3 regions of the Pseudomonas sp. SH10-3B genome follow, and region 1 is predicted to be linked to each of the others. Evidence: predicted binding sites of a transcription regulator. Region 1 holds the regulator's gene; each other region holds the start of a gene.
What was found. The regulator sigma-54, encoded in region 1, starts transcription at its own class of promoters, with help from an activator protein. The targets are predictions, from matches to a motif close to ANTGGCATNNANNTTGCTNT.
Positions count from the first base shown of each region.

Region 2: the regulator sigma-54 is predicted to act here: its motif matches at 6,677-6,696, upstream of J1G35_RS26665 (circularly permuted type 2 ATP-grasp protein).
Region 3: the regulator sigma-54 is predicted to act here: its motif matches at 4,158-4,177, upstream of flgB (flagellar basal body rod protein FlgB).

Region 1 covers NZ_JAFLXD010000001.1:174,010-184,069, forward strand. Annotated here, with positions in the region: gene lptA (lipopolysaccharide transport periplasmic protein LptA) at 1-506, shown strand, start outside; gene lptB (LPS export ABC transporter ATP-binding protein) at 506-1,231, shown strand; gene J1G35_RS00855 (RNA polymerase factor sigma-54) at 1,429-2,922, shown strand; gene raiA (ribosome-associated translation inhibitor RaiA) at 2,998-3,303, shown strand; gene ptsN (PTS IIA-like nitrogen regulatory protein PtsN) at 3,314-3,778, shown strand; gene rapZ (RNase adapter RapZ) at 3,781-4,638, shown strand; gene J1G35_RS00875 (HPr family phosphocarrier protein) at 4,655-4,927, shown strand; gene J1G35_RS00880 (ZIP family metal transporter) at 5,049-5,942, opposite strand; gene J1G35_RS00885 (superoxide dismutase) at 5,976-6,587, opposite strand; gene J1G35_RS00890 (hypothetical protein) at 6,589-7,017, opposite strand; gene J1G35_RS00895 (class II fumarate hydratase) at 7,045-8,421, opposite strand; gene J1G35_RS00900 (hypothetical protein) at 8,414-8,809, opposite strand; gene pmbA (metalloprotease PmbA) at 8,958-10,060, opposite strand, start outside.
Region 2 covers NZ_JAFLXD010000052.1:11,571-21,630, reverse strand. Annotated here, with positions in the region: gene J1G35_RS26690 (3-hydroxyacyl-CoA dehydrogenase NAD-binding domain-containing protein) at 1-772, opposite strand, end outside; gene J1G35_RS26685 (acetyl-CoA C-acetyltransferase) at 789-1,994, opposite strand; gene J1G35_RS26680 (cytochrome c) at 2,635-3,438, shown strand; gene J1G35_RS26675 (transglutaminase family protein) at 3,480-4,283, opposite strand; gene J1G35_RS26670 (alpha-E domain-containing protein) at 4,280-5,230, opposite strand; gene J1G35_RS26665 (circularly permuted type 2 ATP-grasp protein) at 5,235-6,644, opposite strand; gene J1G35_RS26660 (ribonuclease E inhibitor RraB) at 7,102-7,443, opposite strand; gene J1G35_RS26655 (hypothetical protein) at 7,657-7,893, opposite strand; gene J1G35_RS26650 (START domain-containing protein) at 7,997-8,602, opposite strand; gene J1G35_RS26645 (YkgJ family cysteine cluster protein) at 8,644-8,898, opposite strand; gene J1G35_RS26640 (translation initiation factor 2) at 9,060-9,551, opposite strand; gene J1G35_RS26635 (PLP-dependent aminotransferase family protein) at 9,656-10,060, opposite strand, start outside.
Region 3 covers NZ_JAFLXD010000037.1:39,086-49,145, reverse strand. Annotated here, with positions in the region: gene J1G35_RS23250 (flagellar brake protein) at 1-168, opposite strand, end outside; gene J1G35_RS23245 (flagellar protein FlgN) at 265-735, opposite strand; gene flgM (flagellar biosynthesis anti-sigma factor FlgM) at 784-1,107, opposite strand; gene flgA (flagellar basal body P-ring formation chaperone FlgA) at 1,248-2,012, opposite strand; gene J1G35_RS23230 (chemotaxis protein CheV) at 2,105-3,037, shown strand; gene cheR (protein-glutamate O-methyltransferase CheR) at 3,082-3,909, shown strand; gene flgB (flagellar basal body rod protein FlgB) at 4,220-4,627, shown strand; gene flgC (flagellar basal body rod protein FlgC) at 4,631-5,074, shown strand; gene flgD (flagellar hook assembly protein FlgD) at 5,091-5,810, shown strand; gene flgE (flagellar hook protein FlgE) at 5,842-7,146, shown strand; gene J1G35_RS23200 (ribonucleoside-diphosphate reductase subunit alpha) at 7,415-10,060, opposite strand, start outside.

The DNA of each region.
Region 1 (10,060 bases):
TGCTCGGTTTGGGCGCAGCACTGGGAAGCGTGAGCGCCTGGGCTCTGCCGAACGATAGCCAGCAACCGATCCACATCTCCGCTGACGATGCGCAGCTGGATGACAAGCAAGGCGTCGCCACCTACACCGGCGGCGTGATCATCACCCAGGGCTCGATGAAGATCACCGGCAACACGGTGACACTGACGCGCACCCAGGCGGGCGATATTGACGTAGTGACCTCGGTGGGCAACCTGGCTTACTTCGAACAGAAGCAGTCGGCTACCGACACAGGTCCGATGAAGGGCTACGGCAAGACCATCCAGTACCATGCCCAGCAGAATCGCATCGTGCTGATCGACCAGGCCAAGGTGCTCAGCCCCGATGGCAACTCCACGGAAGGTGAAAAGATCACCTATGACACCGTGAAGCAGATCGCCAATGCCGGTCGCGCCAATGGCAGCAAGGTCACCGCGCCACGCCCACGTATCGACATGGTTATCCAGCCGAAGAAGAAGGCCGAGTAATGGCAACCCTGAAAGCCCAGCATCTGGCCAAGGCCTATAAAAGCCGTCAGGTCGTGCGCGACGTCAGCCTGTCGATCGACAGCGGCCAGATTGTCGGCTTGCTTGGCCCCAACGGCGCCGGCAAGACCACCTGTTTCTATATGATCGTCGGCCTGGTCCAGGCGGACCAGGGTCGCGTACTGATCGACGACTTGGACGTGAGCCACCAGCCAATGCACGGGCGTGCCCGTGCAGGTATCGGCTATCTTCCGCAGGAAGCGTCGATCTTCCGCAAGCTGTCGGTATCCGACAACATCATGGCCATCCTTGAAACCCGCAAGGAACTCGACCGTGACGGCCGCCGCAAAGAATTGGAAAGCCTGCTTCAGGAATTCCACATCAACCACATTCGCGACAACCTTGGCATGAGCCTGTCCGGTGGTGAACGACGTCGCGTGGAAATCGCCCGCGCCCTGGCCACTGCCCCCAAGTTCATCCTGCTGGACGAACCGTTTGCCGGCGTCGACCCCATCTCGGTCGGCGACATCAAGCAGATCATCCATCACCTCAAGGCCAAGGGTATTGGTGTGCTGATCACTGACCACAACGTCCGTGAGACCCTCGATATCTGCGAAACTGCCTATATCGTCAATGATGGTCAACTGATCGCCGAAGGCGACTCCGCCACCATCCTGGCCAACGAACTGGTCAAGGAAGTGTACCTGGGTCACGAGTTCCGCCTGTAAAACCGCCCGCAACAACAAGGTGGCGGCAGGTCGTTTGCCCGACGCGCGGGAGTCAATGAAAACCTCTGGATTTTTATTGTTACCGCGCTCTAGGCAAAGCCCTCGATATCAGGCATATAATTTGCTTATGTTTGGCGCTCACGCGCCCTGTCGTGGATGGCGCATTGCGCCGGCGAATAAGGTGTTAAGCCCCTGCCATGAAACCATCGCTAGTCCTGAGAATGGGCCAGCAGCTGACGATGACACCGCAGCTGCAACAGGCCATCCGCCTGCTCCAATTGTCGACCCTGGACCTGCAACAGGAAATCCAGGAGGCCCTGGAGTCCAATCCGATGCTCGAACGCCAGGAAGAAGGCGACGACTTCGATAATGCAGACCCACTGGCTGACAACATCGAGCAAAAACCCAATCCCGACGTACAGGAACCCTCCTACCAGGAAACCGCCCCCACGGTGGATAATCTTGAGGAAGGCGATTGGAACGAACGCATTCCCAACGAACTTCCCGTGGACACCGCCTGGGAAGACGTCTATCAGACCAGCGCCAGCAGCCTGCCCAGCAATGACGATGACGAGTGGGATTTTACCACCCGCACTTCCGCCGGCGAGAGCCTGCAGAGCCATCTGTTGTGGCAACTGAACCTCGCGCCGATGTCCGACACCGATCGCCTGATCGCCGTGACCCTGATCGACTGCATCAATAACCAGGGTTATCTGGACGAGACGCTCGAAGAGATTCTCGAGGCCTTCGACCCGGAACTGGACATAGAGCTGGACGAGATCGAAGCCGTCCTGCACCGCATCCAACAGTTCGAACCTGCCGGCATTGGTGCCCGCACCCTCAGTGAATGCCTGCTGCTGCAACTGCGTCAACTGCCCGCCAAGACGCCTTGGCTCGCCGAAGCGCAGCGCCTGGTCAACGATTACATCGACCTGCTGGGTAGCCGCGACTACAGCCAGCTGATGCGCCGCATGAAGCTCAAGGAAGACGACCTGCGCCAGGTCATAGAACTGGTACAGAGCCTCAACCCGCGCCCAGGCTCGCAGATCGAGTCGAGCGAAGCCGAATACGTGGTCCCCGATGTGATTGTGCGCAAGGACAACGAACGCTGGCTGGTTGAACTGAACCAGGAATCGGTGCCACGCCTGCGGGTCAACCCGCAATATGCCGGTTTTGTACGCCGCGCCGACACCAGTGCCGACAACACGTTCATGCGCAACCAGTTGCAGGAGGCCCGTTGGTTCATCAAGAGCCTGCAGAGCCGCAACGAAACCCTGATGAAAGTTGCCACCCAGATCGTCGAGCACCAGCGCGGCTTCCTGGAGTATGGCGACGAAGCAATGAAACCGCTGGTTCTGCACGACATCGCCGAAGCAGTGGGCATGCACGAATCGACGATTTCCCGGGTGACCACGCAAAAATTCATGCATACCCCACGGGGCATATATGAGCTGAAATACTTTTTCTCCAGCCATGTAAGCACCTCGGAAGGCGGCGAATGCTCGTCCACGGCGATCCGCGCGATCATCAAAAAACTGGTTGCGGCGGAAAATCAGAAAAAGCCGTTGAGTGACAGCAAGATCGCTGGTTTACTGGAGGCACAAGGCATTCAGGTCGCCCGTCGAACCGTCGCCAAGTACCGCGAATCCCTTGGGATCGCGCCTTCCAGCGAGCGTAAGCGTTTGATGTGACGGGCGGGCCACAGCGTTCCAGTGGCGGGTATTCCTACCCGCCGCTTTATGCACTGGCAACGAAGGAGAAGCTGTATGCAAGTCAACATCAGTGGACACCAACTGGAAGTCACCAAGCCTCTACGTGAATACACCGAGAGCAAGCTGAACAAGCTTGCGGGGCATTTTGACAAGATCACCAATGTGCAGGTCATCATGGAGGTCGATAAGCTCAAGCAGAAAATCGAGGCCACCCTGCACGTACCGAATGCCAAGCTCGTCGCCAATGCAGAGCATGGCGATATGTACGCGGCCATTGACTTGCTCTACGACAAGCTGGACCGCCAACTCATAAAGCATAAGGAAAAGAATCTGCACCTGATGCAAGGTACAGGTCGTTAACTCTCCCCCCATGATCCGACTTGAAACCATCCTGACCCCCGGCCGTTCCCTCGTGAACGTGCCGGGCGGCAGTAAAAAGCGCGCCCTCGAACAAATTGCCAACCTGATCGGCCGTGAAGTGCCCGAGCTGGATACGCAAGCCGTGTACGAGGCGTTGATTGCCCGTGAAAAACTCGGCTCGACCGGTTTTGGTAACGGCATCGCCATTCCTCACTGCCGCCTCAAAGGCTGCGAAATACCCGTAAGCGCCCTGCTGCACCTGGATGCGCCCATCGACTTCGACGCCATTGACGGCGCCCCGGTGGACCTGCTGTTCGTCCTGCTGGTCCCGGAAGCTGCCACCGACGCGCACCTGGAACTGCTCCGGCAGATCGCCAGCATGCTCGACCGCAAGGAAGTACGCGACAAACTGCGCAGTGCCAAGAGCAATGAGGCGCTGTACCAGGTTGTACTGGATGAACAGAACGGGCAGTAATCATGCGTTTGATCATCGTCAGCGGCCGCTCCGGCTCGGGTAAAAGCACCGCCCTCAATGTTCTTGAGGATAACGGCTTCTATTGCATCGACAACCTGCCCGCCGGTCTGCTGCCGGAATTGGCGGAACGCGCGCTGATCCACACCGAACTGGCCCAGCCACTGGTCGCCGTTTCGATTGATGCCCGCAACCTGCCCAGCCACCTCACGCGGTTCCCCGAATTGCTCGAAGAGGTGCGCGCCAAGCACATTCATTGCGATGTGCTGTACTTGGACGCCGACGAAGAAACCCTGCTCAAGCGTTTCTCCGAGACCCGTCGACGTCACCCCCTCAGCAGCCCCCACCGTTCTCTGGCCGAAGCCATCGAGGACGAAACCAAGCTGCTGGGTCCGATCATTGACCTCGCCGACCTCAAGATCAACACCACCAGCCTCAACCTGTACCAGTTGCGCGATGCCATCAAGCTACGCCTGCTGAATCAGCCAGAGCCTGGCACCGCGTTCCTGGTCGAGTCATTTGGCTTCAAGCGTGGCATGCCGGTGGATGCAGATTTGGTGTTCGATGTACGCTGCTTGCCCAACCCGTACTGGAAGCCAGAGTTGCGCGACCAGTCCGGTCTTGACCTACCAGTGGCCGAGTACCTGGCCGCACAGCCGGATGTGCAGGAGATGTTCCAGGACATTTCCAGCTACCTGCTCAAATGGTTGCCGCGCTTCGCAGCAAGCAACCGGGCCTATGTCACCATTGCCATTGGCTGTACCGGCGGCCACCACCGTTCCGTCTACCTGACCGAGCGCCTGGGCCAGGTACTTCAACAAACCCTCAAGAACGTCCAGGTTCGCCACCGCGACCTTAGCTGAAAGGAACACCCCCGCGATGCCCGCTCTGGAAATTGAAATCATCAACAAGCTGGGTCTGCATGCCCGCGCCTCGGCCAAGTTCGTCGGCGTTGCCGGGCAGTTCCCTTGCCAGATCCGCGCCGGGCGCACCCCGGAGAGCATGGTCGACGGCAAGAGCATCATGGCCATGATGATGCTGGCAGCCGGCAAAGGGACCAAGATCCACCTGAAGACCGAAGGTGAGCAAGAGCAGGAAGCGATGGACGCACTGGTGGAGCTGATCAACAACTTCTTCGGCGAAGGCGAATAACCCTTTTGTAGGAGCGAGCCTGCTCGCGAAGCATACAAGCAAGCAACTCACGTGATACCAGGCTGCACGCGTTATCGTTGACGCTTTTCGCGAGCAAGCTCGCTCCTGCAGAGAGCGGGTGTCACCCTAAGGCGGTATCCATCACCATCATCAAGCAGAACCCTATGCACAGCCCCAGGCTGGCAAGCTTTTCGTGACCATTGCGCCGCGACTCAGGGATCACTTCATGGGTGACTACCAACAACATAGCGCCAGCAGCCAGCGCCAGGCCCAAAGGCAATAGCACCTCGGCCAACGTCACCAGCCAGGCACAAAGCACGGCAAACACCGGCTCCACCAAGCCTGACGCGGCGCCGATCAGAAATGCCCTGACCCGCGACATCCCTGCCCCCGCCAACACCAACGCAATCACCAGCCCTTCTGGCACATCCTGCAAGGCAATACCCATCGCCAGGCTGTCTGCATCCGGCATGCCGCCACCGGCCGAGACGCCAACGGCCATACCTTCGGGGATGTTGTGGGCGATGATGGCGAACACGAACAGCCAGATACGCGGTGGAATCACCGGTTTATCCGGCGTGCCCACCAACATCTCCGGGCTGGCGCCGGAGACCTTGCGGTCCACCAGATACAAACCGAATGCCCCCAGCATGATGCCAAAGCTGATCAACCCACCTGCACCCCAGGGCGAAAGGCCAAGGGTTTCGGCAGCGGCAATACCCGGCACGACCAGCGAAAAGGCAGTCGCCGCCAGCATCACGCCGGCACCGAAGCCCAACAAGGTGTCGCTCAACGCCACCGGCATCCGCCGAATCACCAATACCGGCACCGCCCCCAACGCCGTGCCAAGCGCGCAAATCGCCCCGCCCTGTAAGGCGCGCATGATGCGCGGTTCCAGGTCCAGCCAGGCCAGCCCGTGGGCCACCAGCAATGCAGTACCTGCCAATAGCAGCAGCGAGCCAAACGCATAACGAAACATTCGCACGCTGCTGATCGCCAGTGTTTCAGTGCCCATAGTCGGCCTTAGATCGTGTTATCGAGGTGAATGTCAGGCCAACGCGGCCTGATAGCGTGCGGCAACTTCCGGCCAGTTAATGACGCTGTAGAACGCATTGATGTATTCAGGGCGACGGTTCTGGTAGCGCAGGTAATAAGCATGCTCCCAGACGTCCAGACCGAGAATCGGCGTGTTGCCATTCATCAGTGGGCTGTCCTGGTTGCCGCTGCTTTCCACTATCAGCGTCTTTTGCGGGGTGACGCTCAACCAGGCCCAGCCGCTGCCGAAACGGGTCAAGGCGGCCTTGGTGAAGGCTTCCTTGAAACTGTCGAAACCGCCGAGTTGCTCTTCAACAGCTTTTCCCAACGCACCGTCGGGCTTGCCGCCACCTTTAGGCGACATCACCGCCCAGAACAGTGAGTGGTTGGCGTGGCCACCGCCTTGGTTGATGACGGCCGCGCGCAGTTTTTCCGGCAGTTGCTGCACACTGGACACCAGTTTCTCCACCGGCCAGCCCGCAAATTCGGTGCCCTCGACCGCCGCATTGAGGTTATTGATGTAGGTCTGATGGTGCTTGGTGTAGTGAATCTCCATGGTTTGCGCATCGATATGCGGCTCAAGGGCATCGTAGGCATAGGGCAAGGCAGGCAAGGTGTAGGTCATATCAATGTGCTCCGTATTGAGACGGGGTCGGCTGCACCGCAGTACCGCCCAGCAAGCGATGGGTGCGTGGGTACTCGCCGTGATCGCTGATGAAATTCAATAACTCGACGTAAGTCTTGCTACTCTGGCGCAGGGCCGCTTCGCGCAGTTGCGGGCTCAGACGCGCGTCCTGCATGGTCTGCAGCAGGCGCTGGTGAATGGCGCAGAGGTACTCGGCGCTTTCCTCTGGCTGATTCAGGCGCAGGTGCAAGTCCGCCAGGTTGTGATGGGAGATGACGCAAGCCGCCACTGCTTCGTCGGCATTCGCCCAGCGTTCGAACAACACTTGAGCCAGGGCCAGGGCTTGCAGATAGGCCTCGCGAGCGTCAACCAATTCGCCCTGCATAAAGCAGCGATTGGCCCGTTCGATCGTGCGTTTCCAGTGCTCCATGGTGAGCCTCCAAAGCAGGGTCGGTGATTACACGCCGCCAGCCGTGAGTTTTTCCGGATCCAACAGGACTTCCAGCTGGCTGCGGGGCAGGTCGGTATGTTCAAGGGCCACATCAATCACCGGACGACCTTGTTGATAGGCCTTCTTGGCGATTTCAGCGGCCTTTTGGTAACCAATGATCGGGTTGAGTGCGGTGACCAGGATCGGATTGCGCGACAGTGCTTCCTTGAGCTTGGCTTCGTTGACCTTGAAGCTGGCGATCGCCTTGTCTGCCAACAGACGGCTGGAATTGGCCAGCAACTCGAGGCTGCTGAGCAGGTTCTGGGCAATGATCGGCAACATCACGTTTAATTCGAAGTTGCCGGATTGACCGGCCACGGTGATCACCGTGTCATTGCCAATGACTTGTGCAGCCACCATGGCGGTGGCTTCCGGAATCACCGGGTTGACCTTGCCGGGCATGATCGAGGACCCCGGTTGCAGACCTTCCAGCTCGATCTCCCCCAGGCCGGCAAGTGGGCCCGAGTTCATCCAGCGCAGGTCGTTGGCGATTTTCATCAGCGACACGGCAGTCGCCTTTAACTGGCCGGAGACGGCGACGGCAGTGTCCTGGGAGCCGATCAGCGCGAACAGGTTCTTGCCGGGGGTGAACTTCACGCCGGTCAGGCTGCTGAGCTGTTGACTGAAACGCGCGGCGAATTCCGGGTGCGCGTTAATCCCGGTGCCCACCGCCGTCCCGCCCTGGGCCAAAGCCTGCAAACTCGGAAGCAAGTCCTGCAAATGGCCGATATTGGCCTTGAGTTGCTGCGCCCAGCCATTGAGTACCTGGCTCATACGTACGGGCATGGCGTCCATCAGGTGCGTACGGCCGGTCTTGATGAATGGGTGGACTTCTTCGGCCTTCTGCTCGATCACCTGCACCAGGTGCAGCAGGGCCGGCAGGGTTTGCTCGTGCAGCACCAACGCAGCACTGACGTGGATGGTGGTGGGAATGATGTCGTTGCTGCTTTGGCCGCAGTTAACGTGGTCATTGGGGTTGACCCCTTCACCCAGCAAACGGCTGGCCAAGGTGGCAATCACTTCGTTGGCATTCATGTTCGAACTGGTGCCGGAACCAGTCTGAAAAATGTCCACCGGGAAGTGCTGCATGTAATCGCCTTCGAGCAAGCCTTGGGCGGCATCGACGATGGCTTTGCCCTGCCCTTCGCTGATCTGCTTGAGGTCGACGTTGACCTTGGCAGCCGCCGTCTTAGCCAGGATCAGGGCGCGAATGAACTGCGCCGGCATGCGTTGGTGACTGATCGGAAAGTTGTTCACCGCGCGCTGGGTTTGCGCTCCGTACAAGGCCTCGGCGGGGACTTGCAGTTCGCCCATGCTGTCGCGTTCGATACGGGTGTTACTCATCGGAAGATCCTTGCACCAGGTCAGAAACGGAAATGGAGGGAAGCAATTCGCAGGTCGCCAATTGCCAGGCAAAGCTCTGCCAGCGCTTGAGGCGGCAGGCACAGTGGGAGAGTTTTTCCAGGTCGCGTAATGGGCGCCAGGCCTGGTCAAGGCAAATCGAGCGCCAATGCCACGGCAGGGCGATATCACTGGCGGTGTCGATCAGCAGGCGGAATGAGGTTTCTGCGATGGTCCATGGATGGGTCGCGGTGCAGCACGCCAGGTATCGCCCCTCATTAAGGTAATGTTCGATCAGGCGAGGCTCATTGGGATCCAGGCCGCAGCGAATCTGACGACTCATCCAACGCCAGCTTTCCAGGTAGGGATCCTCATGCAGGACAGAACTCATGATCCACACTCGCTCGGTAATGATATTTATTATTAAATGATATTGAGAATCAAAACAAGAGTGGCACAGTAATCCCCCTGAAACACGCCCACAAAAAAGGCGCGCCATCCATAAGATGGCGCGCCTTTTGTGTGAAGCTGTAGCGGGATTAGCTGCCCGCGACGGTCATCCTCTCAATCAGCACCGAGCCTGTACGAATATTACTGCGCAGCTCCAGGTCATTTCCCACAGCAACGATCTGCTTGAACATATCGCGCATATTGCCGGCAATGGTCACTTCCTGGACGGCGAACTGAATCTCACCGTTTTCCACCCAGAAACCCGCCGCACCACGGGAGTAATCCCCGGTGACCATATTCAGGCCATGGCCCATCAATTCGGTCACCAACAGGCCACGCCCCATGCGACGCAACAACGCCGCCTGGTCTTCATCGCCATGGGTCACGAACAGGTTATGCACCCCACCGGAGTTGGCGGTGCTTGGCAGACCGAGTTTGCGGCCTGAGTAGGTGCCCAGCACGTAGGACACCAGTTCTCCGTTCTCGACGAACGGCTTGGCATACGTGGCCAGACCGTCGCCATCGAACGCCGAACTGCCCATGGCACGCATCAAGTGCGGACGCTCATCAATGGTCAACCACTCGGGAAACAACTTCTGGCCAATCGCGCCTTCAAGGAACGAAGACTTGCGATACAGATTGCCGCCAGAAATGGCCCCCAGGAAACTGCCGAACAAACCGCCAGCCAGCTCTGCCGAAAACAGCACCGGCACTTCACAGGTAGGCACCGGGCGCGCGCCCAGGCGGCTCGCGGCACGTTGTGCAGCACGTTGACCAATGCTGACCGGATCAGCCAGCAATTCACCCTGGCGGCTTACGTCATACCAGTAATCACGCTGCATCTGGCCATTGGCCTCAGCGATCATCACGCAGCTCAAACTGTGCCGGGTGGACGCATACCCCCCGATAAACCCGTGGCTGTTGCCGTATACGCGACAGCCCTGGTGAGTGCTCAACGTGGTGCCATCGGCGTTCTTGATGCGGGCATCGGCATCGAACGCTGCAGCTTCACAGGTCAGCGCCAGCTCAATGGCCTGCTCGGGCGTGATATCCCAGGCATGGAACAGATCGAAATCCTTCAAGTCCTTGGCCATCAGCGCCTTATCGGCCAAGCCCGAGCTTTCGTCCTCGGAGGTGTGTTGCGCAATCGCCAACGCGGCGGCCACCGTTTCGCGGATCGCTTCCGGGCCGC
Region 2 (10,060 bases), on a different contig from region 1:
CGCAGAGGATTTTCTCCGGGGCCGGGAAGCAGCCATGGGTTTTGCTGCGCAAAATCGACGGTGCGATGGCGAGCATTTGCGCAACTTTCGGGCTGGACGGCGTACCGCCGGGAATCTGATAGGTCTTGTTGTCCCACGGCTGCTTTGCCTGCGGATTGGCGAGAATCCAGGCGCGGGACTTGGCTAGCAGCTCCGTGCGATCTGCCGCCAGCTCATCGACCAACCCGGCTTGCAGCGCTTGCTGTGGCCGAACTTTTTTGCCTTCAAGCAAATACGGCAACGCCTTTTCCAAGCCCAGCATGCGCACCATCCTCACCACGCCACCACCGCCTGGCAACAGGCCAAGGGTGACCTCCGGCAAACCGAGTTGTACCGACTTGTCGTCCAGCACGATGCGGTAATGACACGCCAGGCAGATCTCCCAACCACCGCCGAGGGCTGCGCCATTGATCGCGGCCACCACCGGTTTTCCGAGGGTTTCCAGGCTGCGCAGTTGTGCCTTCAACACCAGGACGCTGGCGTAGAAATCCTTGGCGTGGGCCTTGTCGACCTTGATCAGTTCATTGAGGTCGCCGCCGGCGAAAAAGGTCTTCTTCGCCGAGGTGATAACCACACCGGCAATGTCGTCCTTTTCCGCTTGCAGGCGTGCGACGGTGGCCGCCATCGCCTCACGGTACACGGCGTTCATGGTGTTGGCGCTCTGGCCGGGCATGTCGAGGGTCAGCACCACGATCTGGTCCTGGCCTTTTTCGTAACGAATGGCATCGGTCATGACAAATTCCTTGGGCTCAGAGACGTTCGATAATGGTGGCGATGCCCATGCCGCCGCCCACACACAGGGTGGCCAGGCCGTAGCGCTGCTGGCGCGCCTCCAGTTCGTCGAGCAGGGTGCCGAGGATCGCGCAGCCCGTGGCGCCCAGCGGGTGGCCCATGGCGATGGAGCCGCCGTTGACGTTGACGCGCGCGGCGTCGATGCCCGTGTCCTTGATGAATTTGAGCACCACCGAGGCAAAGGCTTCGTTGACCTCGAACAGGTCGATGTCTTCGACGCGCAAACCGGCCTTGGCCAGCGCTTTACGGGTGGCCGGCGCAGGTCCTGTGAGCATGATGGTCGGGTCGGTGCTGGTGACGGCCGTGGCGACGATGCGCGCCCGAGGTTGCAGGCCCAGCTCGCGGCCCTTCGCTTCGGAGCCGATCAACATCAACGCGGCGCCGTCGACGATGCCGGAGCTATTGCCCGGTGTGTGGACGTGATGAATGCGTTCCACATGGCTGTAGACCCGCAATGCGGTGGCGTCGAAGCCCATCTGCCCCATCATTTCGAAGCTGGGCTTGAGCTTGCCGAGGCCTTCGAGGGTGGAATCGGCGCGAATGAATTCATCATGGTCCAGCAGCACAATGCCGTTCTGGTCCTGCACCGCGATCAGCGACTTGTTGAAGGAACCGTCTGCACGCGCCCTGGCCGCTTTCTGCTGGGAGTGTAGGGCAAAGGTATCGACGTCCTCGCGGGTGAAACCTTCCAGGGTAGCGATCAGGTCGGCGCCAATGCCCTGGGGCGTGAAGTGGCTGTGCATATTGGTCTGCGGGTCGAGCACCCAGGCCCCGCCATCGCTGCCCATGGGCACACGGGACATGGACTCCACGCCGCCGACCACCACGAGGTCCTCGAAGCCGGAACGCACTTTCATCGCGCCGAGATTGACCGCTTCCAGGCCCGAGGCGCAGAAGCGGTTGATCTGTACACCGGCGACACTGATGGCCCAGTCCGCCACCAGGGCGGCGGTCTTGGCGATGTCGGCGCCCTGGTCGCCCACCGGCGTGACGCAACCGAGCACGATGTCATCCACCTGGTGGGTGTCGAGGTCGTTGCGTTGCGCCAGCGCCGTGAGCAGGCCGGCCACCAGGTTTACCGGCTTGACGCTGTGCAGGGCGCCATCGGCCTTGCCTTTGCCGCGGGGCGTGCGTATCGCATCAAAGATCAAAGCTTGGGTCATGACGTCCTCGAACCATTGCGCAGTAGTGCCCTTACCTTAGGCCCGATTGACACGGTTTCAATGACGGATGCGCTCATTGCTTTTGACCGCCATGCTCGGACGAACGGTAGGCAACTAAGGTAATTGCTGGATTAATCGTTTTAGCTGTCTAGCCAAGGTATTGGCGCCAAGATGGCGATATGCCTCATGCCTTTTTAAGCTGAAATCCTGATTAAGTAATATGAAATGGATCTAAGCCGCGCAGAACGACGGCTCTAAGGTTCAATCAGTAAGAAGTTGCTGCCGGGTTTTGCTGGAGCAACTGTAAGAAAAGCGACACGTCACCTTGCGATACTGAAATACACCGGCACGCATTTGACGCTCAGGAATAACAACAAAAGGCAGTCAGCCATGTTCAAACATTCGAAAGTACGTCAGGCGGGACTTATTCTGTTCGCCACCACATTGATTCTGATTTTGCCCAACCTGACCAAGATCATTGGGTGAACCCTCTGCACCCCTATTCTGTGCTTCAGAATTACAGCTTTTGGCAGCACCTGCCGGGACTTCGTGCATAGCGATCCTGTTGCAGGGGCTGCCTTTTTACACGCGCTTTTCCGGTATCGTGGGCCCTATCGCCACTTAACACGGGGCCGCCGTCTTGAAACCGATCTTCGCATTCCTTGCCTTGTTGCTCGCCCTGCCCGCCTCGGCGGCGCAATTGACCGTCGAGCTGGATCACTCCCGCAAGACGTGGGAAACCGCCGACCTGCTCAAGCATCCGGAAGCGCAGACGGTGCAGATCGTCGATGACGTTTCCTACAAGCGCAACATGACCTATCGCGCAGTACCGCTGGCAGCGCTCCTAGCGGGTCTTAAGCCCGATGACCATCTGCAAGCCGTTGCCCTGGATGGATTCGCCGCCGAACTGACGGCCGCCCCCTTGCTGCAAAAAAACGGCGCCCGCGCGTGGCTGGCCGTGGAAGACCCGGCCCACCCCTGGCCCCCATTGGCAGACGGCAAGCCGAGTGCCGGGCCGTTCTATCTGGTGTGGACCGATCCTCAGGCCGGGCATATCAGCCCGGAGCAGTGGCCATTCCAGATCTCCGGGATCAAGCAGTTGAAGACGGTGGCTGAACGTTTTCCGGCATTGTTGCCCGACCCGACGTTGGCGGCTGATGATCCGGTCAACCAGGGCTTTGCGCTGTTCCAGAAGAACTGCCTGGCCTGCCATCGCCTTAATGGCGCCGGGGATGCGCAGGTGGGGCCGGACCTGAATGTGCCCTACAACCCTACGGAATATTTCAGCGGCGACTTCCTCAAGCGCTATATCCGCGACCCGCAGAGCCTGAGGCACTGGCCACAGGCGAAGATGCCAGCGTTCGCCGCCAGTGTGTTGCCTGACAGCGAGCTGGAGTTGCTGGTGGGGTATTTGAAGCATATGGCGGGGCGTAAGCAGCCCTGAACCTGAACACGGCTCCTACAGTCGACCGGCTGTGTTCTGAGTCATTGCTGCTGGACCGAGATCACCGGCGTCGGCGCCACGAACACCTTGGCATGCATCTGCTCATGCCCACCGCCACGACGCATACCGCGCACCGGGCAGGCGTCGAGGTAGTCCAGGCCCACGGCGAGTTTCAGATGCCGCTCGGGCCGGGCCAGTTGGTTGGTCACGTCAAAGCTGTACCAGGCGTCATCCAGCCAGGCTTCGGCCCAGGCGTGGCTGGCCAGGTGGGTGCTGTCTTCCGTGTACAAATACCCCGACACATACCGCGCAGGAATGCCCAGGCTGCGCGCGCAGGCCAGGAATGCATGGGCATGGTCCTGGCACACCCCCGCGCGCCCTGCGAAGGCCTGGGCGGCGCAGGTGTCGACTTCGGTGGCACCCGGCGTGTAGACCATCGACTGGTTGAGGGCGTGCATCAGGTCGATCAAGGCCGTGCGATCACGACGTTGGTGGCAATGCTGTTGTGCAAAGGCGCGCAAGGCTTCATCGGCCTCGGTCAGGCGGGTGGAGCGCAGGAACGGAAAAGCTGACTGGCTCTCGTGCTCGGCCTCGCGCAACTCATCGATATCCACCTGGCCACGGGCGCCGATGATGATGGCGTCGTGGGGTTCGTCCAGGGTCAGCACATGCAGGATGTTGCCGAACGGGTCGATCTGCGCGCGCACCGGGCGCGGCAGGTCCAGTTGCCAACTGAGCACATGCTGGCGCTCGCTGTCGTGGGGCGTGAGGCGCAGGTACTGGATGCTGGCGCGGACCTGGTCGTCATAGTGGTAGGTGGTTTCGTGGCTGATGGAGAGTCTCATGCCGCCTCCAGGTAGGAACTGTAGATGGCGTCGCCCAACTGGCGGACCAAGGGGATAAAGTCGGTCAGCCAGGCATGCAGGCCTTCCTCAAGGATTTCATCAATCGCGGTAAACCGCAGCCGCGCGTCCATCTCGGCCGCCAGGCGCTGGGCCGGGCGCCCGTTGATGCCGGGCAGGCTGGCGAGGATCTGGTCGATCTCTTCGCTGCAGGCCCGCAGGGAGCGCGGTACATCGGCGCGCAACAGCAACAGCTCCGCGACTTGTCGGGCTCCGGGGGCGTCGCGGTAGATCTCGGTGTAGGCCTCGAACGACGATAGCGCGCGCAGCAAGGCACTCCATTGATAGTAGGCGTGGGCGGTGCCATCGGTGACGGCGTCGGCCTGGTCGCCGGCCATTTCATAACGCGCGTCCAGCAGGCGCAGGGTGTTGTCAGCGCGTTCGATAAACGTACCCAGTCGAATAAAACGAAAGGCGTCATTGCGCATGATGGTGCCGTAGGTCGCCCCCCGGAACAGATGGGAACGCTCCTTGACCCACTCGCAGAAGCGGCTCATGCCATAGCGACTGAGGCCCTGCTGTGAGATTTCGCGAATATCCAGCCAGGTGGCGTTGATGTTTTCCCACATGTCGGCAGTAATTCGCCCACGCACGGCATGGGCACTGGCCCGCGCGGCGCCCAGGCAGCTGTAAATACTGGCCGGGTTGGCCGCATCCAGGGCGAAGAAATGCAGCAGGCGTTCGGCGTGCAATTCGCCGTGACGTTCGCGGTAATCATCCAGCGTGCCGGTGATCAACAGCGGCATGGCCAGTTCGTGCAAGCCATCACCGCGCCCATCCTGGGGCATCAGCGACAGCGAATAACTGACATCGAGCATGCGCGCGAGGTTTTCAGCGCGCTCCAGGTAGCGCGACATCCAGTACAAATCCGAGGCAGTTCTACTCAACATGGCATCAGTCCTCGACCACCCAGGTGTCTTTGGTGCCGCCACCCTGGGACGAATTGACCACCAGCGAACCTTCACGCAGCGCGACACGGGTTAAGCCGCCGGGTACCACACGGGTTTCCTTGCCGGACAACACAAACGGGCGCAGGTCGATATGGCGCGGTGCAATGCCGTTTTCGACAAAGGTCGGGCAGGTGGATAAACACAGGGTTGGCTGGGCGATATAGGCGTGGGGCTTAGCCTTGATACGCGCGCGGAAGGCTTCGATTTCCGCTGCCGTGGACGCTGGCCCCACCAGCATGCCGTAGCCGCCTGAGCCTTGGGTTTCCTTCACCACCAGGTCTGGCAGGTTGGCCAGCACGTGGGACAATTCGTCGGGCTTACGGCATTGGAAGGTGGGAACGTTCTGCAGGATCGGTTCTTCATCCAGGTAAAAACGGATCATCTCGGTGACGAAGGGGTACACCGACTTGTCATCTGCTACCCCGGTGCCGATGGCATTGGCCAGTACCACATTGCCGGAGCGATACGCCGCCAGCAGGCCGGGCACGCCGAGCATGGAATCCGGGTTGAAGGCCAGCGGGTCGAGAAATGCGTCGTCGAGGCGACGGTAGATCACGTCCACGGCTTTGGGGCCGTCGGTGGTGCGCATGAATACGCGGTCGTCGCGCACGAACAGGTCGGCGCCTTCCACCAGTTCAACGCCCATTTCCCGCGCTAGAAAGGCGTGTTCAAAGAACGCGCTGTTGAAGCGCCCCGGGGTCAGGACCACCACGCTGGGGTTATCCAGGGGGCTGGCGCTTTTCAGGGTATCGAGCAGCAGGTTGGGGTAATGATCGATCGGCGCGATGCGCTGGGCGGCGAACAACTCGGGGAACAGGCGCATCATCATCTTGCGGTCTTCGAGCATGTAGCTCACGCCGCTCGGTGTACGCAGGTTGTCTTCCAGCACGTAGTAGGTGCCGTCGCCATCGCGTACGAGGTCGACTCCGGAGATGTGGGAATACAGGTCGCGGTGCAGGTTCAGTCCCTGCATCGCCAACTGATATTGCTCGTTGGCCAGTACCTGTTCGGCGGGAATGATCCCGGCCTTGATGATGCGCTGTTCGTGATAGAGGTCGGCGAGAAACATGTTCAGCGCCTTGACGCGTTGAATACAGCCACGCTCGACCATCCGCCATTCACTGGCGGGAATGCTGCGCGGGATAGTGTCGAAGGGAATCAGGCGCTCGGTGCCCTGTTCGTCACCGTAAAGCGTGAAGGTGATCCCGGCGCGGTGAAACAGCAAATCGGCTTCGCGCCGGCGCTGGGCCAGCAGTTCAGCAGGGGTTTCGGCCAACCAGCGGGCGAACTCGCGGTAATGGGGACGAACCTGGCCTGCCCCATCGTACATTTCGTCGTAATAAGTGCGGATCATGCCGAACTCCTTGTCACCCGGACGCAAGAACCATCGCAAGGCCCGTGCCAGCGGCATAAACACTTAAAAATCAGTGAGTTAAATATAAGCGAACAGCTGATCGCACCGTCCTGGTGCGCAGAATGCCCACTGCACTGCTGCACGCTTCATGGCGACGCAAGCTTTGGCTATCAACAGCATAGTCAGAGTTGATTTCACTGCCCGTCCAAGCCTGCGGATAATCCCCCTCATCAGCTGAACAGGACGTGTCCTACAGCTTTAACCATCGCGCAATCGGTACCGTAATAGCTCGTGTACCGACCGGCTCCTCCGGTCTTCCCTTTGGGCCACCCTATTCGGGTGGCCTTTTTTTTGGTGCTGGAAAGTGCAGCGCAAGTTCCACAAACTTTCATCCTGCCCAAACAAAATCGGCCGACCCAGAGGTCAGCCGATACGCGGTGTTGCTCATACAGTCGCGCTACATGGGTAACCCACGCACCTCCTGCTTGACGCCCCATCCTTCGATGATCCCGCCCAGCGGCTCGACCACCGCTTCAAAGTCCTGCTCGAAGTCTCCTATGCCGTCGTAGGTTGCGAACATGATCTTGCTCAGTTCCAGGTACCAGGCGCCATCGTCGCGCGCACTGACCTGGGCATTCAGGGACTCGCCACGAAATTCACCCGCGGCCCTGCGCGCACGTTCCTCATCCGGGAAAATGGCGTAGAACTCAATGGGGTGGAAACGTGAAAAGTCGAAACCGCCTTCTTTCATGCGGCGCAGAACGTTGGTGCTGATGTCTTCTTGATAGGCTGTGCTCATGAAACGTCCTCCTAAAACCGATGGATAGACTTTCCGTGCTTCCCAAAGCCCGCGCGCTGAAGACGCGGGTACCACGGCAACAACATCACCACGGGAAAACAAGCATGTAGCTGACAAGACCAGACCTTAGCGATTCATTCGCTGATCTCACTTGCAGAGTAGCGCGAAGCTATCACCTCCACCAGAGGTGCTTGAAGGGCAGAAAGGGAATGTTCAGGCGGCGGGCGAGATGTCGAGGATCTGGATACTGTTCTGGTCTTTGAGGATCTTCACCGTAGGCTCAGGCTTGCGGCCCTCAAGGTCATTGAGGTCGAGTTCGGCGGCCACGGGCACCAACTTGTTGCGAATCATGTGCGCCGCATCTTCGAGGCTGGGCTTCTGCTCGCAGGTGAACTGCTCCACGGACTGTACGCCGTGATCATCAACAAAGGTAATCTGCCACGTTTGCATCGGTGCCTCCTCGATAAAACCCGTGTGTGGGCTTACAACTATCTGGACCTTGAGGGCTGGGCAAACGTTCCACTCAAGTCAGGAGGCACTCGATCAACCGGGTTTATTTTTCAGCGTGTTCCTTCAAGGCTTTCAAGGTGTTGAACGGCGCGTCCACCACGAATTTGTTGGCCAGCCACGATGGCACGCTACCGCCTGGCTCAGTGTGTACCTGATAGGTGACTTCTGTCTCATTGGCGCCTTTGGGTACCAGTTTCCAGAAGCCCTCGACCTGGGCGACACGCACGTAGCCTTTTTCTTCGGGCTTGTAGGTCGGCACGCCCTGCAACTTGCGGGTTACGCTGCCGTCGGCGTCCTTGGTGGTGGTGACATGGATATACGAGTCACGATCGGTCACCGGGAACGGCGCCTTGAACTGGGTATAGGTCCAGGCCTCATCGCCCTTCTTGTCGACCAGTTTCTGGGATTTGCACTCATGAATCCACGAACAGGCGCCGGCCACATCTTCCTGCAGGGCCTGGATCTTGGCGACAGGTGCCTTGATCACGGTCACACCGCGATACGCCTTGTACTTGGAGCCGGCAACTTCGCTCAGGGACACCTTGATACCGTCTTCATCCTTGGCGACTTGCCAATCCTCAGCCTGGGCAGTGGCAGCAAATAACAGCGTAAAACCGCACAGCACAGCCAGTCGTTTCAGCGAACCCATTGTTGTATTCCTTATTGTTGAAGTTCCGATAGTAAAGCCCATCAAGCCGCCGTCATCTGCTCCCACCAGCCGATCAAGCGGATCGCATCGGCCTGGTCGGTGCCGCAGACATCGATATCCGCCTTGAAATCACTGCACACCGCCGGGCGTTCCGGCTGGCCGAACAGTTGGCACAGCTGTTCGACCGAGAGGTGCAGGCAGCGTTCACCCGCCGGTTTGCCATTGGGCATGCCGGGTAAGGGCGAACTGATAGAGGGGGCGATGCAGCAGGCGCCACAACCTTCACGGCAATTCATGACCAGCAGGTCCTCGACGACTCAATAGGGATGGCCGGGCTAGAGTACGCCCTTAAACAGCCGTTTTAAAATGGTCTAACAGGGGTTTTTCGCACAAAACAAAAGTGACCGACCGGTCTGCGACAGATGGTCGATGGTCGGCGTCACTTTGTAGAAATAATTTACTGCTTGAACTCGAATTCCAACGCAGCGCCTTCCACATCACGGCGCTCTTCGTTGCGCAATTGCAGCTTCATCTCATTGCTGAGCAAACGGCCGTTGATTTGGAACGCACTGTTGTCGGTAGGCTTTTCACCGAACATCGGCGGCAACAATGGCACGCTCTTGGGCTTGGGCATTGTACCCAGGGGCTGCAAGTGCCTGATCATGTCCGAAGGCAGGGACAAATCCAACTGTGCCGGTGGCAGTTTGGTCTGCGCTACTTCTTGGGCTGACTTGTTTTTCTTCGCCGTCGACGCACGTTTTTTCGCCGCGGCGGTTGGCTTCTTGGCGGCGGGTGCTTGTTTGGCGGGACTCGGTTTTTTTACCGGGGCATCCTGCTGGGTATTGGCAGCGGACTTGTTTTCAGCCACAGGTGACGCCGCCAGCACTGTACTGACGTTACACAGGCTTAACAGGCCAATCACCAAAGCAGCGCGAACAATCGAGGTCATATTGCCTACAGCATTAACGGCAGAGGGTCATATGCTCGCTTGTTGTGCGCAGCATGACAAGCGTGCTGATTAGCCAACCATCAGACTTGTCCCCATTGCACACCTCAAAAACCGGCTGCGGTTTCCTGGCATAACTGGCTGGCCAGCATCCCCAGGGTCATCAGCGCGCGCTCTGCCTCGCGGTTCCACGGCGTGCCGCAGTTAAGGCGAATGCAGTGGTTGAACTGCTCGGTGTTGCTGAAGATCAACCCGGGCGCAATGCTGATGCCCTGTTGCAGGGCACGCACGTGCAGTTCCTGGGTATTGACCCGTCCAGGCAAACTGACCCACAAGATAAAGCCGCCGGTCGGACGGGTCATCTGAGTGCCTTCGGGGAAATACTGCTGCACCGCCAATTGGAAAGCGCTGAGGTTCTTGCGGTATTCCTGACGGATGTACCGCAGATGCCGGTCGTAGCCGCCGTTCTCCAGATACGCGGCCACCCCCATCTGGGTGACGCTGCATGCCGA
Region 3 (10,060 bases), on a different contig from region 1:
GTTGACGTCGACCAGATAACTCTGGAAGCGTTGGCTGCGTTCGTGGAAGGTGATGATCAGCGGATCATGGCTGTCTTGCAGCATCCGCAAGGTGCCGGCGATTTCCAGAGGCGTGGTGAGGACCTTGGGGGGCTGCGGGGCATCTTCCGCATTAAGGGCGTTGAACACGGTTCTTCCATCTCCAGACAAAATACGACTACACGCAAGAACCGGCATTTTGCCAGCATGTGGCGCGCCTTGGATAGGGCACGCGGTAAACCGGTGTCAGGCTTGGCTGCGGGTACTTGGCTTGACCAGGCGCGAGGTGGAGCCCTGGGCGTTATAAAGTGCCGGTGGCTCTCCGCCGTGGAGTATACGCAACTGGTTGGCGGTCGTAGCTTGCTGAAGCTGGATCGACTGACCGTTAAGCAGGTTGGCTTCCTGGCACTGGGCGAGCAATTGATTGAGTTCTTTACTCTGGGCCAGCAATTGATCGCCGACCGAGGAGTGGCTGGCCAACTGCGCCAGGCCGTCGTGGTCTGACGGCAGGCCAAGGCTGATGAGGATCTGGCTGCGTTTTTTGCCGTGCTGTTCCAGCAGGACAATCAACGACTGTTTGCGCGCCAGAATTTCTTCCAGCAGCGGCATATCCCGGCCATAGAGAGCCAGGGATTCTTCTTTAAGCAGCTCGAGCAGCTGTTGCGTCGGCGCTAGATCATCAATGATCAGTTGAAGCAAATGTTCGTCGTGATGCATGGCTGGCCTTGGGTTTTAAGCGTCCAAAAGCCCTGCGCAGGCCTTTGCCTAGCGCTCGGCTTCGAAGTTAAGCAGCTTGCTGGCTACACGGTTGCTGTCGACTTTATAGCTGCCATCGGCGATCGCCTGCTTCAATTCGGCCACGCGGGCTTTATTGACTACCGGTTGATCGCGCAGCGAGTCAGTGACCTTCTGCAACTGTTGAGCCTCATTGCTCAGGTGTACGGATTCCCCGCTTTGGCTGGCACTGGCCTGCTCTGCCTTGACGGGCAGCGCCGGCGCCTTGGCTTCTACGCTGTCCTTGGTGCTGGTGGTGCGCGTAGTGCCTGACGTAGTCGGGGTGTTATTTAAACGGCTGAAATCGATGACCATGATAAAAAACCTCTGGGTATTTGGACGCTTGCCATGTTTTCGGCCATACCCGGACAAACTTTAGGCGCAAATGACAATAAATCTCCGCACGGGACATCTCGTGCACAGTGTAGGAAAACCCAGCGTCCTGTACCAGTGATCTATAAAGCTACCTCGACTTGCCCGGGGGCCGTCACCCGCGCTTTGATCACGCGGTTGGAGTTGAGGTTCTTGACCCGAATCTGTTCGCTCATGCCGCCGTTGGACAGCGCTTCGCCCGGCATTTTCACCTGCAACCCGCCGCTGCTGGCGGAAATCACCACCTGATCACCCTTGCGAATGACCTCCGCCTGCTCCAGGTGTACCAGTGTAATCACCTGGTCGGTGACCACTGGTCGGGTCAGCTTTTGCCCGATGGCCTGGTCGAGGGAGGTCAGGTAGCCCTGGTTGATCATGCTGATGTCGCGTTCGCGCAGTGCCACATCCTCAAAGCCGATAATCCCGGTGCGTTTCAGCGGGCGGGTAACCACCACCACATCACGGAACAATTTGACCTGGGCCGGCACGAACACGGTCCAGGGCGAGGCGCCTTCGCAGCGTACCTTGACGGTCACACGCCCGATGGGTTGGGCCGGACTTTCCAGGGAGGCTGTCAATTCCTTGTCGCACATTGGCATGCGCAGGCGCGGGTCTAATTGGCTGACTTGGATTTCATAACGTCCCGGCGTCTGGGTGGTCGCCAGATAATCTTCTACAGTGAACTCAAGAAAGCCTTGAGTGACGCCGATAAGTAGATCAGGCAAGGTGACGTTATCTGCACGGGCCGTGGTGCCCAGGCTGAAAGCAAGCAGCGCCAACGTTACGCAGAGTGTTCTGCGATACGGTGTGAGGCCAAGGCGTCGGGAAACTGTCGTTTTAATATCCATAGCCATCAAATTAGCAAAGCTCGTGCCGTTTAGTGTTGGGTGCGCGCCGCCCTTGTAGGTATAGCCAAAGGTTTTAGCGTAGGAGTCATGGCATGGCAGGAGTAATGGATTCAGTAAACCAGCGCACACAGCTGGTAGGGCAGAATCGCCTGGAGTTGTTGCTTTTTCGCCTGGATGGCAAACAGCTGTATGGCATCAACGTGTTCAAGGTGCGGGAAGTGCTGCAATGCCCCAAGCTGACGATCATGCCCAAGTCCAGCCCGGTCGTGTGCGGCGTGGCGAATATTCGTGGCGCGACTATCCCGATCCTTGACCTGGCCCTGGCCACCGGTTCGGCTGGCCTGCAGGACCGCGAGAACCCGTTCGTGATCATCACCGAGTACAACACCAAGACCCAGGGTTTCCTGGTGCGCTCGGTGGAGCGCATCGTCAACATGAACTGGGAAGAGATCCATCCGCCGCCCAAGGGCACCGGCCGCGATCACTACCTCACGGCGGTGACGCGGGTCGATAACCAGTTGGTGGAAATCATCGACGTGGAGAAGATCCTCGCCGAAGTCGCACCCACCTCGGAATCGATTTCCGTGGGTGTGGTCGATGCCGAAACGGCGCACAAAGCCGTGTCGCTGCGCGTGCTCACGGTGGATGACTCCTCGGTGGCGCGCAAGCAGGTGACCCGCTGCCTGCAAACCGTCGGTGTCGAGGTGGTGGCGCTCAATGATGGTCGCCAGGCCCTGGATTACCTGCGCAAGCTGGTGGATGAAGGCAAGAAGCCGGAAGAAGAATTCTTGATGATGATCTCTGACATCGAGATGCCGGAAATGGACGGTTACACCCTCACGGCTGAGATACGCAGCGATCCACGCATGCAAAAACTGCATATCATCCTGCATACTTCGTTGTCGGGCGTATTCAATCAGGCGATGGTCAAGAAGGTCGGTGCCGATGACTTCCTGGCCAAATTCCGCCCTGATGACCTGGCATCCCGGGTAGTCGACCGGATCAAGGCAGCAGATCACAGCTAGGGGGCTTTCCCCCTGGCGGTCATACGATTTTAGAGGCGGTATCAGTGTCTACGGGTAATTTGGATTTTGAACAGTTCCGGGTCTTCCTGGAAAAAGCCTGTGGCATATTGCTCGGTGAGAACAAGCAATACCTGGTATCCAGCCGTCTTAACAAACTGATGGAGCAGCAGGGCATCAAGTCCCTGGGCGAGTTGGTTCAACGGATCCAGGGGCAGCCACGCAGTGGCCTCAAGGAAATGGTGGTCGATGCCATGACCACCAACGAAACCCTGTGGTTTCGCGATACTTACCCCTTTGAAGTGCTCAAGAGCAAAGTGCTGCCGGAGGCCATCAAGGCCAGCCCGGGTCAGCGCCTGCGTATCTGGTCGGCCGCCTGCTCCTCGGGGCAGGAACCGTACTCGATTTCCATGGCCATCGATGAGTTCGAGCGGACCAACATGGGCCAGTTGAAGGCCGGTGCGCAGATTGTCGCCACTGACCTGTCCGGCACCATGCTCACCAACTGCAAGACCGGCGAGTACGACAGCCTGGCCCTGGGTCGTGGCCTGTCCCAGGAACGCCTGCAGCGTTACTTCGACCCGAAAGGGGCAGGGCGTTGGGCGGTCAAGGCGCCGATCAAGAGTCGCGTGGAGTTTCGTTCGTTCAACCTGCTCGACAGCTACGCCAGCCTGGGCAAGTTCGACATGGTGTTCTGCCGCAACGTGCTGATCTACTTCTCGGCCGAGGTGAAGAAGGACATCCTGTTGCGCATCCACGGCACCCTCAAGCGTGGCGGTTACCTGTTCCTCGGTGCATCCGAGGCACTCAATGGCCTGCCGGATCATTTCCAGATGGTGCAGTGCAGCCCGGGAATCATCTACCAGGCCAAGTAATAAAGCGTACGCGGTCAAAAAAGTGGGAGGGGGCTTACCCCGATAGCGGTGGTTCAGTTGATGTATCTATCACTGATTCACCGCCATCGGGAGTAAGCCCCCTCCCACTTTTTTTCTGCGGCAAAGGTGTAGAAAGCGGCAACTGCCCATTGCCGCTTTACTGGCGCCACGCGGAAACCCGTTGCCGCTTTTCTGGCATTGTCGCCGGCAAGCTTCTCGCAACCCCTTGATTTACGGGGTTATCAGATATTGGCATGCGCCTTGCTATAACCCTGTTAACGAACAGCAGGTCAGCCTAAAGGTTTCCGCCATGAGCATCAGCTTCGATAAAGCGCTCGGTATCCACGAACAAGCCCTGGGCTTCCGCGCCCAGCGTGCCGAAGTCCTGGCCAACAACATTGCCAACGCCGACACCCCGAACTACAAGGCTCGGGACTTGGACTTCTCCGCCGTGCTCGCCGCACAGCAGGACAAGACCAAGAACGGCACCTTCGCCTTGAACATGACCAACAGCCGTCATATCGAAGCGCAAGGCCTGAGCAGTGGTGACGAGTCGCTGCTGTATCGCACGCCGATGCAGCCGTCGATCGACCAGAACACCGTCGACGCCCAGCTGGAGCAATCGGCCTACGCCGAGAACTCGGTGAACTTCCAGGCCAGCTTCACCCTGCTCAACAGTAAATTCAAAGGGCTGATGTCAGCCCTGCGTGGAGAGTAAGCCATGTCCCTGTCCAGTGTTTTCAATATTGCCGGCAGTGGCATGAGCGCGCAGACCACGCGCTTGAACACCGTCGCCAGTAACATCGCCAACGCCGAGACCGTGTCTTCGAGCATTGACCAGACCTACCGCGCCCGTCACCCGGTGTTCGCCACCATGTTCCAGGCCGGCCAGAACGGCGGCAGCGATTCGCTGTTCCAGGAGCAGGGCGAAGCGGGCAAAGGTGTGCAGGTGCTCGGCGTCGTCGAAGACCAGAGCAACCTCGAAGCCCGTTACGAGCCGAACCATCCAGCCGCGAACGAAAAGGGTTATGTCTACTACCCGAACGTCAACGTGGTTGAGGAAATGGCCGACATGATTTCCGCCAGCCGCTCGTTCCAGACCAACGCGGAAATGATGAACACCGCCAAAACCATGATGCAGAAGGTCCTGACCCTGGGTCAGTGATAAGGGGCACCGAATAATGGCCATTGTTGATACGTCAACCAACACTGCGGTCCAGGACCTGTTCAACAGCAAGGTCAGCACTGCAACGAACAATGTGGCAAGTACTGCCTCCGCCGCCACTGGCAATCAGTCGCTGGGCAAAGATGCATTCCTGCAACTGCTGGTGACTCAGCTGAAAAACCAAAACCCGCTGTCGCCTCAGGACAACGGCGCGTTCGTTGCTCAACTGGCGCAGTTCAGCAGCCTGGAAGGCATCAACACCCTGAACGACTCGGTGAATGCGATCTCCAGTAACTTCAGCTCGTCGCAAGCGCTGCAGGCGTCGTCGCTGGTAGGGCGCTCGATCATCACCCAGACCGACAAGGCCCTGGTGGATACGAGCAAGAGCATGACCGGTTCGGTGGCGGTGACGGCGGCGACGGGTAACGTTTCCATCAAGATCACCGACAAAGACGGCATTGTGGTACGCACCATCGATATGGGTGCCCAGAGCGCGGGTAACTCCGACTTCATCTGGGATGGCAAGAACGACAAGGGTGAAGTGGCCCCCGCGGGCACCTACACCTTCGCGGCCACCACCAAGAATGACAAGGGTGACTCGGTTGCCCTGGCAACTTCGCTGCCGGCAACAGTAACCAGCGTGACGTTGAGCAAGACCGGCGGCGAAATGCTGCTGAACCTTGCCGGTGGCATGGGCAGCGTCAAGCTGTCGCAAATTCAGACTATCGGTACATAGAGCCGGCTAAATACGGCAGAGGGAGAGAAACATGTCTTTTAATATCGGCCTTAGCGGCCTCTATGCGGCCAACAAACAACTGGACGTGACCGGCAACAACATCGCCAACGTCGCGACCACTGGCTTCAAATCGTCCCGTGCGGAATTCGCCGACATCTACGCCGCGTCCAAGCTGGGCACCGGCCAGAACAGCATCGGCAACGGCGTGAACCTGGCGGCTGTGTCCCAGCAGTTCACCCAGGGTGACGTCAACAACAGCGGCGGCGTGCTGGACATGGCGATCCAGGGCGGTGGCTTTTTCGTGCAGAAGGGCAGCGACGGCTCCCTGGAGTACACCCGTAGCGGTGCTTTCCGTGCCGACAAAGATGGCTATATCACCAACAACACCGGCACCTCGCGCCTGCAAGGCTATGCGGCGGATGAAGATGGCAAGATCATCAAGGGCGGCTTGACCGACCTGCAACTGAACCTGTCGTACCTGCCGCCGAAGGCGTCCACCAAAGTCGACTCCACCAGTAACCTGAACTCGTCGGAGCCGGTGATCAACCAGACCACCAAGCCGTTCGACCCAACCGATACCACCACCTTCACCACCCAGTACAGCACCACCTTGTACGACTCCCAGGGCAACTCGCACTCGATGGTGCAGTACATGGTGAAAACTGACGCCAATGAGTGGAACGCCTACACGTTGATCGACGGCCGTAACCTGGATGGCTCCAAGCCGACCACGACGGGCATCACTGCTCCCGTGCCATCCACCATTACCTTCGATGGTGCCGGCAAGCTCAAGGATGTCGTGACAGGCGGGGTGAGCAGCAAGACCCTCACGCTCACCGGTTGGATCCCAGGTTCGGTGACCGACGGCGTTTGGACGCCAAATGAAGCCACTGCAGGGCCTATTGCCGTCAACATGGGCAATATCACCCAGTACAACTCGGCCAGCTACCGTAACCCGCCGACCACCGACGGCTACGCCACTGGCCAGATCACCGGCCTGAAAATCGACGGCAGTGGTGTACTGTTCGCCACGTTCAGCAACCAGCAGAGCAAGGCCATTGGCCAAATCTCCCTGGCCAGCTTCAACAACGAACAGGGCCTGCAGCCTGCAGGTGGGACCAGCTGGAGAGAGACTTTCGCTTCGGGTCAGCCAGGTTACGACACCCCGCAAGCCGGGACCCTGGGTTCGATCGTGGCCAACTCCCTGGAGAACTCCAACGTCAACCTGACCAATGAGCTGGTGGACCTGATCAAGGCCCAGAGCAACTACCAGGCGAACGCCAAGACCATCTCTACCCAGAGCACCATCATGCAGACCATCATTCAGATGACCTGATGCGGTAGCGCTGCACAAGAAGCCCCTCGAAAGAGGGGCTTTTTTTTGGGCGGCAACATGAGGCGTACAGATAACTCGGTCCACGGTGGGGATTGCTCTGCCTGCGATAGCGCTTCGTCAAGCCACTGGGTGGGGCTGATACACCGTTGTCGCAGGCAAACCAGCTCCTGCGGTTGAATGTATTTGGCGAGCAAAAGAAAACCCCCGGCACACCCAGGGGGCATGTCGGGGGTTTCGAGCAGGCGCCTTTCAGCGCCTGCGGCTCAGCTTATTGGCAAGCTTCGCAATCCGGCTCGTCAATCGCACAGGCCTTTGGCACGGGTGCCGGGCCAGCCGGTGCGGCGAGCACCGAGTCATCACCGTGGTTGCCGCTGGACACTGCGTTCAGCTTACCGGTGTTGATGGTCGACTTCTCGGTGCTGGTCGCGGCCAGGGCACGGAGGTAGTAAGTGGTTTTCAGGCCACGGTACCAAGCCATGCGGTAGGTCACGTCGAGCTTCTTGCCCGAAGCGCCGGCGATGTACAGGTTCAACGACTGAGCCTGGTCGATCCACTTCTGGCGGCGGCTGGCGGCGTCAACGATCCACTTGGTGTCCACTTCGAAGGCGGTCGCGTAGAGCTCTTTGAGTTCTTGCGGGATGCGTTCGATCTGCTGCACGGAACCGTCGTAGTACTTCAGGTCGTTGATCATGACCGAGTCCCACAGGCCGCGGGCTTTCAGGTCGCGAACCAGGTACGGGTTGATCACGGTGAATTCGCCCGACAGGTTCGATTTCACATACAGGTTCTGGTAGGTCGGTTCGATCGACTGCGATACGCCGGTGATGTTGGCGATGGTCGCGGTCGGTGCGATGGCCATGATGTTGGAGTTACGAATACCTTTCTGCACACGGGCACGTACCGGCGCCCAGTCCAGGGATTCGTTCAGGTCAACGTCGATGTACTTCTGGCCACGCTGCTCGATCAGGATCTGTTGCGAATCCAGCGGCAGGATGCCCTTGGACCACAGCGAACCCTGGAACGTCTCGTAGGCACCGCGCTCGTCGGCCAGGTCGCAGGAAGCCTGGATCGCGTAGTAGCTGACCGCTTCCATGGACTTGTCGGCGAACTCGACCGCTGCATCCGAACCGTAAGGAATGTGCTGAAGGTACAGCGCGTCCTGGAAGCCCATGATGCCCAGGCCGACCGGACGGTGCTTGAAGTTGGAGTTCTGCGCCTGTGGCACCGAGTAGTAGTTGATGTCGATCACGTTATCGAGCATGCGAACGGCGGTGTTCACGGTGCGTTCCAGCTTGGCGGTGTCCAGCTTGCCGTTGACGATGTGGTTCGGCAGGTTGATCGAGCCCAGGTTGCAAACGGCGATCTCGTCCTTGTTGGTGTTCAAGGTGATCTCGGTGCACAGGTTCGAGCTGTGGACCACGCCCACGTGCTGCTGCGGGCTGCGCAGGTTGCACGGGTCCTTGAAGGTCAGCCATGGGTGGCCGGTTTCGAACAGCATCGACAGCATTTTGCGCCACAGGTCTTTGGCCTGGATGGTCTTGAACAGCTTGACCTTGCCTGGGTACTCGGTGAGGGCTTCGTAGTACTCGTAGCGCTCTTCGAAGGCCTTGCCGGTCAGGTCGTGCAGGTCCGGCACTTCGGATGGCGAGAACAGGGTCCACTTGCCGTCATCGAAGACACGCTTCATGAACAGGTCAGGGATCCAGTTGGCGGTGTTCATGTCGTGGGTACGACGACGGTCATCACCGGTGTTCTTGCGCAGCTCGATGAACTCTTCAATGTCCATGTGCCAAGTTTCCAGGTAAGCACACACAGCGCCTTTGCGCTTGCCGCCCTGGTTGACCGCTACGGCGGTGTCGTTCACGACTTTCAGGAACGGTACGACGCCCTGGGACTTGCCGTTGGTGCCCTTGATGTACGAACCCAGTGCGCGCACTGGCGTCCAGTCGTTGCCCAGGCCGCCGGCGAATTTGGACAGCATGGCGTTGTCGTGGATCGCGTGGTAGATGCCCGACAGGTCATCCGGCACGGTGGTCAGGTAGCAGCTCGACAGCTGTGGACGAAGGGTACCGGCGTTGAACAGGGTCGGGGTGGACGACATGTAGTCGAACGACGACAGCAGGTTGTAGAACTCGATCGCACGGTCTTCTTTGTGCTTCTCTTCGATCGCCAGGCCCATGGCCACGCGCATGAAGAACACTTGCGGCAGTTCGAAGCGGATCCCGTCCTTGTGGATGAAGTAACGGTCGTACAGGGTCTGCAGGCCCAGGTAAGTGAACTGCTGGTCGCGCTCGTGGTTGATCGCCTTGCCGAGTTTTTCCAGGTCGAAGGTGGCCAGGATCGGGTTCAGCAATTCGAATTCGATACCCTTGGCGATGTAGGCCGGCAGGGCCTTGGCGTACAGGTCGGCCATTTCGTGGTGGGTGGCGCTGTCGGCCACGCCCAGGAAGCCCAGGCCTTCGGCACGCAGGGTGTCCATCAGCAGGCGCGCGGTCACGAACGAGTAGTTCGGCTCACGCTCAACCAGGGTACGGGCGGTCATCACCAGGGCAGTGTTGACGTCGGTCAGGGCCACGCCGTCGTACAGGTTCTTCAGGGTTTCGCGCTGGATCAGATCACCGTCGACTTCTTCCAGGCCTTCGCAGGCCTCGGTGATGATGGTGTTCAGGCGGCCCAGGTCCAGCGGTGCAAAGCTGCCGTCGGCCAGGGTGATGCGGATCGATGGGTGCGCTTGTACGGCGGCTTCTTCGGCCGGGGTGCGCACGGCACGTTCCTTGGCGCGCGAATCGCGGTAGATCACGTAGTCACGGGCAACTTTCTGCTCGCCGGCACGCATCAGGGCCAGTTCGACCTGGTCCTGGATTTCTTCGATGTGGATGGTGCCGCCCGATGGCATGCGACGCTTGAAGGTCGC